One region of the Variovorax sp. GW822-FHT04E09 genome, then DNA from elsewhere that is predicted to be linked to it. Evidence: riboswitches for the same ligand, from Rfam matches in the RefSeq annotation. Region 1 holds a riboswitch; the other holds the start of a gene.
The links. A riboswitch is a leader RNA that binds a small molecule or an ion and turns the genes downstream of it on or off. The one in region 1 is predicted to bind glycine.
Positions count from the first base shown of each region.

Region 1 (7,254 bases):
TCAGGGACGAGCTCTGATTCGCTTGCAAAGGGCTTGGAGTAAGCTGGCAGCACAAGAAAACCCAGCCAGGAGACCTCCCGCATGAGCAACGCCAGCAAACCCTTCGACTTCAGCCAGTTCGTCCCCGGATTCGACTTCCTGAAGAACCTCGCCGGCGGTGCCGCCGCGGGCTCCGGCTCGGTGCCCGGCATCCCCAGCTTGGCCAGCTGGGTCGCGCCGACCATGAGCGTCGAAGAGGTCGACAAGCGCATCCAGGAACTCAAGACCGTCCAGTACTGGCTCGAACAGAACGGCCACGCGCTCAAGGCGACCATCCAGGCGCTCGAGGTGCAGAAGATGACGCTGTCGACCCTGCGCGGCATGAACGTGCGGATGGAAGACATCGCCAGCGCGTTCACCAAGCAGGCCGCGGCCATGGCGCCGGCACCTGCACCGGCTCCCGCCCCGGCCCCCGCACCCCGGCCCGAGCCGGAGCCGGAGCCGGAGCCCGTCGAGGAAGAGGAAGAAGAGTTCGACGAGGCCGAGGAAGAAGCGGAAGAAGAGGAAACCCCGGCGCCGAAGAAGACCTCGCGCGCCAAGCCCGCAGCGTCCAACGGCGCCGCCGGCGTGGTCGACCCGATGCAATGGTGGGGCTCGCTCACCGAGCAGTTCCAGCAGATCGCGAGCACCGCGCTGCAGGATGCGGCGCAGCTCAAGGTGCCGGCCATGGCACAGCCGCTGGCCGACGCCGTGGGGCAGGTCATCGGCAAGGCAACGGCGGCGCGCAAGCCGGCCGCCAAGACCGCCGCGAAGAAGGCCGCCGCGAAAAAAGTCGCGCCGGCACCCGCCGCGCGCAAGAAAACCACGTCCGCCGCCGCGCGCAAGCGAACCTCCGGCCGGCGCTGACGTCTTACAGACACCTTTCCAGACGACGACGCACGGGTCGGTACGCACCATGAAACTGTTTCCCACCGGCCATGCCACCCACCCGCAATGGCGCATGGCCGCCGGCCTCGTGCTGGCCCAGTTGCGCGCGCAGATGGCGCTGCCCGACTACGCGTCGAACCCGACGCTCGGGCTGCTCTACATCACCGACCACTACGCGGCCGAGGCGCAGGAGATCCTCGATCACCTGAGTGCCGAATTGCCCGAGGTCACCGACTGGTCGGGCACGGTCGGCATCGGCGTGTCGGCCAACAACGCCGAGTACTTCGACGAGCCCGGCCTGAGCCTGATGCTGTGCGCGCTGCCCAGCGACCAGTACCGCGTGTTCTCGGGCGTGGCGCCGCTGGGCAGTTCCGAAATGAGCGGCTTCGAGGCGCACACCGCGCTCGTGCACGCCGACCCGGCCACGCCCGATCTGGGCGAGCTCATCGGCGAGATGGCGGGCCGCACCGACACCGGCTACCTGTTCGGCGGGCTCTCGTCCGGCCGCGGCGGGGCGCTGCAGTTCGCGGTCGGCGGCAATGGCAACATCCGCGGCCACGGTGCGGCGGGCGGTGTGTTCTCGGGCGGCTTGTCGGGCGTGGTGTTCGGCGAGGGCGTGCGGCTGGTGTCGCGTGTCACGCAGGGCTGCCAGCCGCTGCGCACGGGCGGCGCGCGCGAGCGCGAGATCACCGAGGCCGACGGTAACCTGCTGCTGTCGCTCGACGGCGAGCCGGCGCTCGACGTGTTGCTGGCCGACCTGCAGGTGTCGCTCGACCGGCCGCAGGAAGCCATCGACGCCGTGCGCAACACGCTGGTCGGCCTGGCCGACGCGGGCAGCGACGGCATCCGCCGCACCGGCGACCTGGGCGCCGACGTGCTGGTGCGCCACATCATCGGGCTCGATCCGACGCGGCGCGGCATCGCCATTGCCGACAACGCCGAGGCCGGCATGCGGCTGAGTTTCTGCCGCCGCAATGCGCAGGCGGCGCGCGCCGACCTGATGCGCATCTGCGCCGAGATCCGCGAAGAACTCGAGCCCGAAGAACAGACGCTGGCCACCGCACGCGCCGTGGCGGCGGGCGAGGCCGAGGCCGCACCGCATCCGGCGCGGCGCATCGCGGGCGCGGTGTACGTGAGCTGCTCGGGGCGCGGCGGCCCGCACTTCGGCGCACCGGGCGCCGAGCTGCAGATCGTGCGGCATGCGCTGGGCGACGTGCCGCTGGTCGGCTTCTTCGCCGCCGGCGAGATCGCGCGCCACCACCTGTACGGCTACACCGGCGTGCTGACGGTGTTCACCGCGCCGGACTGACTGACGGGAAAAAACGACGCGTGCATCCGCGCACTGTGTTCGCAGGCGCTTCGCGTCGCTAGAATCCGCCCGCTTTCTTGAATCTCTGCTGCTGCAAGAAAGAGTGATCCGCGCGCCCCGAGGCACGCGGTCGATCTCTTTCGCCCCGCCACGCGATGTGACGGGGCCCGGAAACCGACACGGTTTCCCCGAATGGAATTGCAGCCATGGGCAGACCCACCAATAGTCATTTTTCGAGACTCCAGCGCGCCTTTTCGCGCGCCCACATCGCCGTCGACTACCGCGACGGCATCTATCACCTGCGCAACGAAGCCGCGCAGGCGACCGTGCTTCTGCCGCAGAGCCTGCCGCTGGAAGAAAAAGCCGTGAGCCAGCTGCTGGCCTTCGCCAGCGTGCGCTCGCCCGACGGCGCGCACGGCGTGTGCAAGGCCTGCGCGACGCCGGACTTTCATCCGGGCTCGGTCGCGCCGGTGGGCAGCGTGGTCGCGACCGATGGCGACTTCGTGATTCCCGCCGCGGTCGGCACCGACATCAACTGCGGCATGCGCCTGCTGACCACCGGCCTCACGCTGGACCAGGTGGCGCCGCACAAGACGCAGCTGCTCGCGCGGCTCACGCGCAGCCTGCTCGACAACGGGCGCGACGTGCCGGTGCACACGGCGGCGTTTCGTGCGCTGTTCGACGAAGGGCCGGCCGCATTTTTGGACGCCGTGCGTGGCGACGGGCTCTGGGCCGCGTGCGACCGCGACCGGCTGCAGGCCGAGATCGGCGCGTGCATCGGCCTGGCGAGCTTCGGCGGGCAGTCGCGGCACGCACCGCCGGCCTACACCGGCGTGCGCCACGAGGTGTTTCGCGACCCGTGCCTGGGCACGCCGGGCAGCGGCAACCACTTCGTCGAGTTGCAGGTCGTCGACCAGGTGATGGACCGGCACGCGGCCTACCGCGCGGGCCTCAAGGCGGGCGAGGTCGTCGTGATGATCCACAGCGGCTCGCGCGACATCGGGTTCCACGTCGGCGGCCGCTGGATGGACCGCGCGCGGGCCGAGTGGCCGCAGGGCCTGCGCCATCCGAAGAGCGGGCTGTACGGCCTGGCCGGGCCGCTGGCGCAGGAGTACCTCGAAGCCATGGGTGTGGCCGCGCGCTATGCGTGGGCCAACCGCGTCGTGCTGGCCGAGCTGGTGCGCAAGGACTTCGCCGAGCTGCTGGGCGCCACGGCGTCGACGCTGGTGGTCGACGTGCCGCACAACGTCGTGCTGCGCGAGCACGGCATGAACATCCATCGCAAGGGCGCGACGCCGGCGCATGCGGGCGACCTGGCGCTGATTCCCGGGTCGATGGGCGATCACTCGTACCTCGCGACCGGGCTGGGGCATGAAGACTGGCTGTGGTCGTGCAGCCATGGGGCCGGCCGGCGCATGCGTCGGCAGGAAGTGCGCGCGATGCGGCCCGCACCCGGCGACGCCGATGCCAGCTGGCAGTGCGTGACCTTGCGCGAGGAGCGCCGCATCGAGGAGGCGCCGCAGGCCTACAAGCCGATCGGTGCGGTGATCGAGGCGCAGGAAAGCGCGGGGCTCGTCCGCTGCGCCGTGCGGCTCAAGCCCTGGGTCACGTTCAAGGCATGACCCGAGGGCGCGTGTCGTGTCAGCCCAGTGCGGGTTGCACGGCGCGCGGCGCGGGCGCCGGCATGCCGGCGAACGCGAAATCGACCTCGGGCGCCAGCCCGCTCACGATGCGCGCGATCGACTTGCCCGAGCCGCAGGCGTGCGTCCAGCCGAGCGTGCCGTGGCCGGTGTTGAGGAACAGGTTCGGCAGCTTGGTCTTGCCGATCAGCGGCACGTTGCTCGGCGTGGCCGGGCGCAGGCCGGTCCAGAACTGCGCGCGTTCGGTGTCGCCGGCGCCGGGGAAGAGCTCTTCGACGCGCCGCACGATGGCTTCGCAGCGCACGCGGTTCAGGTCGCGGTCGTAGCCGTTGAGCTCGGCCGTGCCGGCGATGCGCAGGCGGTCGCCCGACTCGGAGGTGTAGCGCGAGAACACCAGCTTGTATTCGTCGTCGGTCAGCGAGACCTGGTGCGCCTTCGACGCGTCCTTCACGGGCAGCGTCACCGAGTAGCCCTTGGCCGGGTAGATCGGCAGGCGGATGCCCAGCGGCGCGGCGTACAGCGGGCTCAGCGAACCCATCGCGAGCACGAAGGCGTCGCCGCGGATGCGCTGGAAGCGGCCTTCGTTGTCCGTCGCCTCGACGTGGTCGATGCTGCCGCCGGCTTCGCGCAGCGCGGTCACCGTGTGGCTCATGAGGAACTTCACGCCGGCCGCCTCGGCCAGCTTCACGAGCTCGCGCGCGAAACGGTTGGCGTCGCCCGACTCGTCTTCGGCGGTGTAGGTGGCGCCGGCGAGTTGGGAGCGGATGTGGGCAAGGGCGGGTTCGATCTTGATGGCTTCGTCGGCCGAGATGACCAGCCGCTCGCAGCCCAGGGCACGCATCTGCTCGGCGGGCTTGAGGGCGCCGTCGAATTCTTTTTGCGTCGTATAGAAGTGCAGGATGCCTTGCGTGCGCTGGTCATAGCTCAGGCCGGTGTCTCGACGCAATTGCTGCAACATTTCCCGGCTGTATGTACCGAGACGAACGATCTGTTCGATGTTGTGGCGGGTGCGCGCGGGGGTGCATTCGCGCAAAAACTGCAGGCCCCAGAGCCACTGGCGCATGTCGGCGCGGATGCGAAAGAGCAGCGGCGCATCTTCCTTGCCGAGCCATTGCAGCACCTTCAGCGGTGCGCTCGGATTGGCCCAGGGTTCGGCATGGCTGACCGAGATCTGGCCGCCGTTGGCGAAGCTGGTTTCGGCGGCCGGGGTGGCCTGCCGGTCGATCACGGTCACCTCGTGGCCGAGTTGCTGGAGGTAGTAGGCCGAAGTCACGCCGAGCAGGCCGGCGCCAAGAACGATCACACGCATTGCAAGTACCTTTGAGTTTGCAGCGCTTGAACGGCGGGCGTGGAGTGCTATTGAACCAATAGCAAGCAACCGGACGACCGATGTCCAAGTTGCCGCTCCCCCTGTCCTCGGTACCTGAGAGATTCACCCTGCTGCACCCGCAGCGGGTTTGCTCCTTCGGTGCGCCACATGGCGTGGCGGCTCTCCAGACGGCTGTATCGATGAGTGCAGTACTGACCCCTTGCCGAAGTTCCTGGGCGTTGCCTGGAATTTCGTCGGGCCGACCTGAGCGTTTATGGGAGTTTGCGCCTTCGGTAGGGCCTCCGTGGAGGCCCGCTCTCCTGCAATTGTTGGCGATTGTAGGCGGGCCCCGCAAGCCGGCCAAGCCCTGTACATCGGCACTTCACACCGATGGGATAATTGAATGTTGATTTTTGGTAAAGCAAACTTTTTTCTACAGGTGGGGACCTCATGATCCTGGTTACCGGCGGCGCAGGCTTCATTGGCGCCAATTTCGTACTCGATTGGATCGCACAGGGCAACGAGCCCGTCGTGAACCTCGACAAGCTGACCTACGCGGGCAACCTCGAGACCCTGGCGTCGCTCAAGGGCAACGCGAACCACGTCTTCGTGCAGGGCGACATCGGCGACAGCGCGCTGCTTGATCGCCTGCTGGCCGAGCACAAACCCCGTGCCGTTGTGAACTTTGCCGCGGAATCGCATGTGGATCGCTCGATCCACGGCCCGGAAGACTTCGTGCAGACCAACGTGCTCGGCACCTTCCGCCTGCTCGAATCGGTGCGCGGCTACTGGAACGCCCTGCCGGCCGACCAGAAGGCCGCCTTCCGCTTCCTGCATGTGTCGACCGACGAGGTCTACGGCTCGCTCTCCAAGACCGACCCGGCCTTCACCGAAGAGAACAAGTACGAGCCCAACAGCCCGTACTCGGCCAGCAAGGCCGCCAGCGACCACCTCGTGCGCGCCTGGCACCACACCTACGGCCTGCCGGTGGTCACCACCAACTGCTCGAACAACTACGGCCCGTTCCACTTCCCTGAGAAGCTGATCCCGCTGATGATCGTCAACGCACTGGCCGGCAAGAACCTGCCCGTGTACGGCGACGGCATGCAGGTGCGCGACTGGCTCTACGTGAAGGACCACTGCAGCGCCATCCGCCGCGTGCTCGAAGCCGGCAAGCTCGGCGAAACCTACAACGTCGGCGGCTGGAACGAGAAGCCCAACATCGAGATCGTCAACACCGTGTGTGCGCTGCTCGACGAACTGAGCCCCCGCGCCGACGGCAAGCCGTACAAGGAACAGATCACTTACGTCACGGACCGCCCGGGCCACGACCGTCGCTACGCCATCGATGCACGCAAGCTCGAGCGCGAACTCGGCTGGAAGCCCGCCGAGACCTTCGACACCGGCATCCGCAAGACCGTCCAGTGGTACCTCGCCAACGGCGAGTGGGTGCGCAACGTGCAAAGCGGTGCGTACCGCGAGTGGGTCGAGAAGCAGTACGACGCCGCACCTGCAAAGGCTTCCGCATGAAGTTGCTGCTGCTCGGCAAGGGTGGACAGGTCGGCTGGGAGCTGCAGCGCAGCCTCGCGCCGCTCGGCGAAGTGGTCGCGCTGGACTTCGACAGCACCGACTTCCACGCCGACTTCAGCCGCCCCGAGCAGCTGGCCGCCACGGTGCTGGCGGTGCGCCCCGACGTCATCGTCAATGCCGCCGCGCACACCGCCGTCGACAAGGCCGAGAGCGAGCCCGACTTCGCGCGCAAGCTCAACGCCACCTCGCCCGGCGTGGTGGCCGAGGCCGCGCAGCAGATCGGCGCGCTGATGGTGCATTACTCCACCGACTATGTCTTCGACGGCAGCGGCACCCGACCCTGGAAAGAAGACGACGCGACCGGTCCGCTCAGCGTGTACGGCCAGACCAAGCTCGAAGGCGAGCAGTTGGTGGCGCAGCATTGCGCGAAGCACCTGATCTTTCGCACCAGCTGGGTGTACGCCGCACGCGGCGGCAACTTCGCCAAGACCATGCTGCGCTTGGCCAAGGAGCGCGACAAGCTCACGGTCATCGACGACCAGTTCGGCGCCCCGACTGGT
Region 1 is NZ_JBXAMR010000005.1:26,419-33,672, forward strand. It holds gene AC1RL8_RS20260 (aminotransferase-like domain-containing protein) at 1-17, shown strand, start outside; gene AC1RL8_RS20265 (PhaM family polyhydroxyalkanoate granule multifunctional regulatory protein) at 82-885, shown strand; gene AC1RL8_RS20270 (FIST signal transduction protein) at 935-2,215, shown strand; gene AC1RL8_RS20275 (RtcB family protein) at 2,422-3,837, shown strand; gene AC1RL8_RS20280 (D-amino acid dehydrogenase) at 3,857-5,164, opposite strand; glycine riboswitch at 5,256-5,362, opposite strand; glycine riboswitch at 5,407-5,497, opposite strand; gene rfbB (dTDP-glucose 4,6-dehydratase) at 5,615-6,694, shown strand; gene rfbD (dTDP-4-dehydrorhamnose reductase) at 6,691-7,254, shown strand, end outside.

Region 2 (7,254 bases), on a different contig from region 1:
CGCGCTCGGCCCTGCTGTCGGCGTCGGTGCTGATCATCATCGGGCTGTCGGCCTCGTTCGCGTGGGTGCTGACCATCGAGGGCATTCCGCAGCAGATGGCCGAATGGCTCATCAGCATGAACCTCTCGCCGTGGATGTTCCTGATCATCGTCAACGTGTTCCTGCTCTTGTTCGGCATCTTCATCGAGCCGCTGCCGGGCGTGATGGTGCTGGCGCCGATCCTTGCGCCGGTGGCGATCAAGCTGGGCGTCGACCCGGTGCACTTCGCGATGATCGTGATCTTCAACCTCACGCTGGGCATGATCACGCCGCCGGTGGGCGGCCTGCTGTTCGTCACCTGCAACGTGTCGAAGGTACCGATGTCGGCGCTGGTGAAGGAACTGGTGCCCTTCCTGTGGGCGCACGGCGCGGTGCTGATGCTGCTGACCTTCGTGCCGATGCTCAGCACCTGGCTGCCGCGCGCGCTCGGGTTCAAGTAGCGGCGCAGGCCGCTCCCGTCCGCGCCTTCACCCGCCTCAGGCCGGCGGGTGCAGGTACTGGCTCGGCGGCACGCCGAGCGTGCGGCGGAACATCGCGGTGAAGGCGCTCGGGCTCTCGTAGCCGTGCGCCAGCGCCACCTCCAGGATCGACGCGCCGGCGGCCAGCCGCGGCAGGCTCAGCAGCAGCCGCGCCTGCCGGCACCACGCGCCGAAGGTCATGCCGGTCTCGCGTTCGAACAACCGCGCCAGCGTGCGCGCGTTCATGTGCAGCCGCGCGCCCCAGCCGTCGAGCGTGGCGGGCTGCGCGGGGTCGCGGATCAGCGCCTCGCACAGCGCGGCCAGGCGTGCGTGGCGCGGCATCGGCACATGCAGCGACAGCGCGGGCGCGGCCTCGATCTCGTCGAGGATGAGCTCCATCACGCGCTCGTCGCGCCCGCCCGGCGGGTAGTCCAGCGACAGCGACACGGCCGCCACGATCAGCTCACGCAGCAACGCGCCCACATGGATCACGCGGCACTCGGCCCCCAGGTCGGCGCGCGTGCCGGGCTCGACGAAGACGGTGCGCATCTTCACCTCGCCCGCCATGCGGATCTGGTGCGTCATGCCCGGCGGCACCCAGACGCCGCGCCCCGGCGGCACCACCCAGCTGCCCGCCGCCGCGCCGACCATCATCACGCCCGAGATCGCGTGGATGAGCTGCCCGCGCCGGTGCGCATGCGGCGGAATGAAGGCGTCGCCCGCCGGATCGGTGGCCAGCACGGCGACGGCGCGCGGGGTCGATTCGCCCTCGTCGGGGCGCAGATTCAGTTTGTCCATTTCACGACGATGTTTGCACATTCGTAGCGAGAACATCTTCCCCTGGCTTCCTACGATGGCTTTTCTCCCTCTTTTTCTCCAACCGGACATCCAGGAAAGAAGCCATCGCATGAACACGCGCCGACTCGGGCTGCTCACCGGCACCCATGCCGTCAACGACCTCTACCAGGGCCTCGTGCCCGCGCTGCTGCCCTTCATGGTGCTGGAGCGCGGCTACAGCTACACGGCCGTGAGCGGCCTGATGCTGGCGGCCACCGGGCTGTCGAGCGTGGTGCAGCCGCTGTTCGGCCTGTACGCCGACCGCCACCCGCGCGCCTGGCTGGTGCCCGTGGGTTTCCTGGTGGCGGCACTGGGCGTGGTGCTGGCGGGCCTGAGCCAGAGCTACCTGCTGACCTGGATCGCGGTCGCGCTGTGCGGGCTGGGCATCGCGGCCTACCACCCGCCCGCCACCGTGGCCGCGCGCGCGGCCGGCGGCGCCTCGCAGAAGGCGATGAGCGTGTTCTCGGTGGGCGGCACCATCGGCGCCTCGTTCGCGCCGGTGCTGGCGGCCACGGTCGTCGGCGGCGGCAGCCTGTCGCGCAGCTACCTGCTGGGCATTCCCGCGCTGGCGATGGGCGTGGTGTGGGTCGCGGCCAACGCGCGACGCAGCGCGGCCGCCCAGCGCGCGGCCACGGCGGCGCGCGCCGCGCAGGCCCGCGCCCAGGTGCTGAAACCGCACAACGACTGGCGCGCCTTCAGCCTGCTGGTGGCGACCATCGTGGGCTGGTCGATCCCGTACGTCACGGTGCTGTCGATGCTCTCGCTGCGCATCACGCGCGACCTGCACGGCAGCACCTTCCAGGGCGCCGCGGCGCTCACCGCCTTCACCGCCGCAGGGGCCGTGGGCACGCTGGCCGGCGGCTGGCTCGGCGACCGCATCGGGCGCATGGGCACGATCCGCTGCGGCTACCTGCTTGCGCTGCCGGCCATGGCGGGCCTCGTGCTCTCCTCCACGCCCGGCGCGGCGCTGGCCTGCACCGCGTGGCTCGGCATGAGCATGTTCCTGCCCTTCGCCGCGCAGGTGACGCTCGCGCAGGACTACCTGCCGCGCAACCCGGCCACCGCCAGCGGCATCACGCTCGGTCTCGCACTCTCGGTCGGCGGGCTGGTGTCGCCGCTGTTCGGCCTGCTGTCGGATGCGCGCGGGCTCGGCGTGACGCTCACGGTGGTGTTGTGCGTGCTGTGCGTCGCGACCGTGCTGGCCTTGCGGCTGCGCAATCGGACGGTGCAGGTGATGGCGGGCGAGGCTGCGGCGGCCTGAGCTCTGCCCCGCGCACCCGGTGCACAGGGCACTGGGTGCTTCCCGCAGCGAAATCAAGGAGGAGCCGAAGGCGGGGGACATTCGCGGAGGGAAGCACCCGGTGTCCTGTGCACACGCCCTGATCCACGAACCACCGAAATCCGTGGGCGATTCAACGCCGCACGCCTGCTCTTTCACTGCCAGAATCGACGCAAGCTTCGACGTCGAGCCTGACAGACAAGAAGAAGGAAAGAGAAGGACGCCATGCACCGAATCGTCGCCCAGGGCAGCAGCCTTGTCGCTGCCGGCTTGCTGGCCACCGCCGGTATCGCGGCCACGCCGGCCGCCGCGCCCGTTGCAGCCGTTGCACCAGCAGCCGCCCCCGCCAATCCCACCAATCCCGTCACCCACCTCGCCGAAGTGGAAAGCGCCGTGCGCGCCTGGGCCGCCGCCTGGTCCGCGCGCGACGTGGAGCGCTACCTCGCGGCCTACGCGAGCGACTTCACCCCCGCGCGCGGCCAGACCCGCGAGCGCTGGGAGGCCGACCGGCGCGCCCGCATCACGGGCAAGTCGCGCATCAGCGTGGGCATCGAGGGGCTGGTGATCAGCGTTCAGGGCACCTCGGCCAGCGCGCAGTTCCGGCAGGTCTACAGCGCCGACGCGCTCACCGAGACCGACCGCAAGACCCTCGAGCTGCAGCGCGTGGGCCCGCGCTGGCTGATCCGCAAGGAGAGCGCGGGCAACTGACGCGCGCCGCCTTGTCCCTGTAAGGCAAATGGTTCACGAAGATGTCACCACTTGCAACGATGCTGCAGCCTTCGACCTCCGAAAGCTGTGGCCGCCATGTTCCCCACCAAGACCGAGAAGGCACGCGACGAACTCCAGGCCGGGCAGCGCACGCTCAGCCAGCGTGAGCGCGCCCTGCTGCTCATGGCCGACGGCCGGCGCTCGCTGACCGACTTCAGCCCGCTGTTCCCCAGCCGCGTCGAGGCCGAGCAGGCGATCCAGGGACTGATGCAGCGCGGCTACCTGCAGGTCGCGCGCCCGGTCGCGCCGCCTCCCGCACCGGCCCCCACGCCCGTCCCCGCCGCCGAGCCGATCCAGGTCGCCACCTCGGCCGACAGCTTCGACGGCAAGCGCTCGCTGGCCACCACGCGCATGTTCCTGTTCGACATCTGCGAGCGCATGTTCGTGCGCCGCGACCCGCGCTTCGCCAACCAGATGCGCGACGCCCTGCGCGAGGCCCGCGACCGCGAGGCCATGCTGACCATCGCCGCGCTGATGCTCTCCGAGATCGAGAAGGCCGCCGGCCCCGAGCGCGCCGACTCGCTGCGCGAGCGCATCGACAAGCTGCTGCCGCCGGCCGAAACCGTGCACTGAGCCGCCAGCCCCGGCCCCGCGATCCACTACACTCGCCGGGTCAGGAGAGAGCCCCGCGCGACGGGGCCGCCGAAGGCGCAGGGGTTCCCCGAACGCTCAGGCAAAAGGACTGACAAGACGCCGGCAACCACCGGCGTTTCCTTGCTGGAGAGAGGCCGTGGCATTGCATGCGGCCCACCGAAGGAGCAAACCCCGATCGTGGGGCGAATCTCTCAGGTAAAGCGGACAGCAGGGGTGGCCCGTGGCGTTGCAGCCATGGATTTCGACTGCCCCTTTGGAGTGCCCCGTGGCTGCTTCTTCCGCTTCTGACGCCCAACTTCTCAAGACCCCGCTGTACGACCTGCACGTGGAGCTCGGCGCCCGCATGGTGCCCTTCGCCGGCTATTCCATGCCCGTGCAGTACCCCGCCGGCCTCATGGCCGAGCACAAGCACACGCGCGACGCGGCCGGCCTGTTCGACATCTCGCACATGGGCCAGTTGCGCCTGGTCGGCCCCGACGCCGCCGCCGCGTTCGAAACCCTGATGCCCGTCGACGTGATCGACCTGCCCGCCGGCAAGCAGCGCTACGGCCTGCTGCTGAACGACGAGGGCGGCATCCTCGACGACCTGATGTTCTTCAACGAAGGCAATGGCTCGCTCTTCGTGATCGTGAACGGCGCCTGCAAGGTGGCCGACATCGCCCACATCCAGGCCAGGATCGGCGCGCGCTGCCAGGTGCAGCCCCTGCCCGACCACGCGCTGCTGGCGCTGCAAGGCCCTCAGGCCGCCGCCACGCTGGCGCGCCTGTCGCCCGGCATCGAGCGCTTCGTGTTCATGACCGGCGGCGCGGTGCAGATCGGCGGCATCGCGGCCTTCGTCACCCGCAGCGGCTACACCGGCGAAGACGGCTTCGAGATCTCGGTGGCCGCAAAAGACGCCGACGCCCTCGCCCGCCTGCTGCTGGCGCAGCCCGAAGTGAAGCCCGTCGGCCTGGGCGCGCGCAACTCGCTGCGGCTCGAAGCCGGCCTGTGCCTGTACGGCAACGACATCGACACCACCACCACCCCGGTCGAAGCCTCGCTCAACTGGGCGATCCAGAAGGTGCGTCGCGCGGGCGGTGCGCGCGAAGGCGGCTTTCCGGGCGCGGCCAAGGTGCTGGCCCAGCTCGCCGCCGTCGCCTCGGGCGCGGCCGGCCACACCGACCACAAGACGCTCACGCGCAAGCGCGTCGGCCTCGTGGCACTCGAACGCATTCCGGTGCGCGACGGCACGCTGCTGCAGTCGCTCGAAGGGCACGACATCGGCGCCGTCACCAGCGGCCTGCTCGGCCCCACGGCCGACCGCTGCGTGGCCATGGGCTACGTGGCCGCCGCCTTCGCCGAGCCCGGCACGCGCGTGCAGGCCATCGTGCGCGGCAAGCCGGTGCCGATGGAGGTGTCAACGATGCCTTTCGTGCCGACCCGCTACTACCGCGGCTGACCGACACTGAACACCGCAGACCCGGCTAGGCTCTGCACCCCGATTCCATTTTTTCCACGAGGAGTTTTTTCATGAGCATCAAATACACCAAGGACCACGAATGGGTGGCGGCCGAAGGCGGCGCCGCCACCGTCGGCATCACCGTGCATGCGCAGGACGCGCTGGGCGACGTGGTGTTCGTCGACCTGCCCGAAGTGGGCAAGACCTTCGCGCAGGGCGAAGTCGCCGGTGTGGTCGAGTCGGTGAAGGCCGCCGCCGATGTGTTCATGCCCGTGTCGGGCGAGATCACCGAAGTGAACGAAGCGCTGCGCGCCGACCCGTCGCTGGCCAACAGCGACCCGCTGGCTGCCGGCTGGTTCTTCAAGGTCAAGCTGAGCGAGCCCGCGCAGCTCGACGCCCTGCTCGACGCCGCCAGCTACGACAAGTTCGCCGCCGAATCCTGATCCGCTGAACAGCAGCCGTTTCCTCGCACCTTCGTTCCTTCTCCCCGAGCCTTCACCGCCATGCCGATTCCCGCCCTTCCCTCTTTGCAAGAACTAGAGAACGCCGAAGAATTCCTCGCCCGCCACATCGGCATCGATGCAGCGGACGAGGCGCGCATGCTGCCGGTGATCGGCTCGGAAACGCGCGCGGAGCTCATCGACGGCATCGTGCCAGCGGCCATCCGCCGCGCCCGGCCGATGCGCCTGCCCGCGCCGGTCACCGAGGCCGACGCGCTGGCCGAGCTGAAGACGCTGGCGTCGAAGAACAAGGTGTTCAAGAGCTTCATCGGCCAGGGCTACTACGGCACCCACACGCCGGGCGTGATCCTGCGCAACATCCTGGAGAACCCCGCCTGGTACACCGCCTACACGCCCTACCAGGCCGAGATCTCGCAGGGCCGCATGGAAGCCCTGCTCAACTTCCAGACGATGGTGTGCGACCTCACGGGCATGGCCATCGCCAACGCCTCGATGCTCGACGAAGCCACGGCCGCCGCCGAGGCGATGACGCTCGCCAAGCGCAGCGTGAAAAGCAAGAGCAACGTGTTCCTGGTCTCGGGCGACTGCCATCCGCAGACCATCGAAGTCATCAAGACGCGCGCCGCGCCGCTGGGCATCGAGGTCAAGGTGAGCACCGTGTCGGAAACGCTGCCGCACCTGATGGTGAGCGGCGAGTTCTTCGGCGTGCTCGCGCAGTACCCGGCCACCACCGGCCACGTGCACGACCTGCGCCCGCTCGCAGGGCACGCGCACCAGTGCGACGCCGCCTTCATCGTCGCGGCCGACCTGCTGGCGCTGACGCTGCTGGTCGCCCCCGGCGAGTTCGATGCCGACATCGTCTGCGGCACCACGCAGCGCTTGGGCATGCCGCTGTGCAACGGCGGCCCGCATGCCGCCTACCTCGCCTGCCGCGATTCGTTCAAGCGCTCGCTGCCCGGCCGCCTCGTCGGCGTGAGCGTCGACACGCACGGCCAGCCCGCCTACCGCCTCGCGCTGCAGACGCGCGAGCAGCACATCCGCCGCGAGAAGGCCACCTCGAACATCTGCACCGCACAGGTGCTGCCGGCCGTGGTCGCCAGCATGTACGCCGTGTACCACGGCCCCGACGGCCTCACGCGCATCGCACAGCGCGTGGCCGTGCTCACCGCCATCCTCGCCAAGGGCCTGTCGCAGATGGGCCGCGAGCCGGTGAACACCACCGCCTTCGACTCGCTCACGATCCGCACCGGCGACGACACGGCCGCGATCATCGAACGCGCGCAGGCCGGCGGCGTCAACCTGCGCCAGCGCCTGCAGCAGCACCTGGGCATCTCGCTGGACGAAACCACCACGCGCGCCGACATCGAGACCCTGTGGGCC
Region 2 is NZ_JBXAMR010000002.1:809,844-817,097, reverse strand. It holds gene AC1RL8_RS11215 (TRAP transporter large permease) at 1-479, shown strand, start outside; gene AC1RL8_RS11210 (AraC family transcriptional regulator) at 516-1,295, opposite strand; gene AC1RL8_RS11205 (MFS transporter) at 1,405-2,595, shown strand; gene AC1RL8_RS11200 (L,D-transpeptidase Cds6 family protein) at 2,839-3,321, shown strand; gene AC1RL8_RS11195 (hypothetical protein) at 3,418-3,954, shown strand; glycine riboswitch at 3,986-4,076, shown strand; glycine riboswitch at 4,089-4,193, shown strand; gene gcvT (glycine cleavage system aminomethyltransferase GcvT) at 4,241-5,413, shown strand; gene gcvH (glycine cleavage system protein GcvH) at 5,485-5,856, shown strand; gene gcvP (aminomethyl-transferring glycine dehydrogenase) at 5,917-7,254, shown strand, end outside.
Region 2: another riboswitch for glycine. It lies ahead of gcvT (glycine cleavage system aminomethyltransferase GcvT); the one in region 1 lies ahead of AC1RL8_RS20280 (D-amino acid dehydrogenase).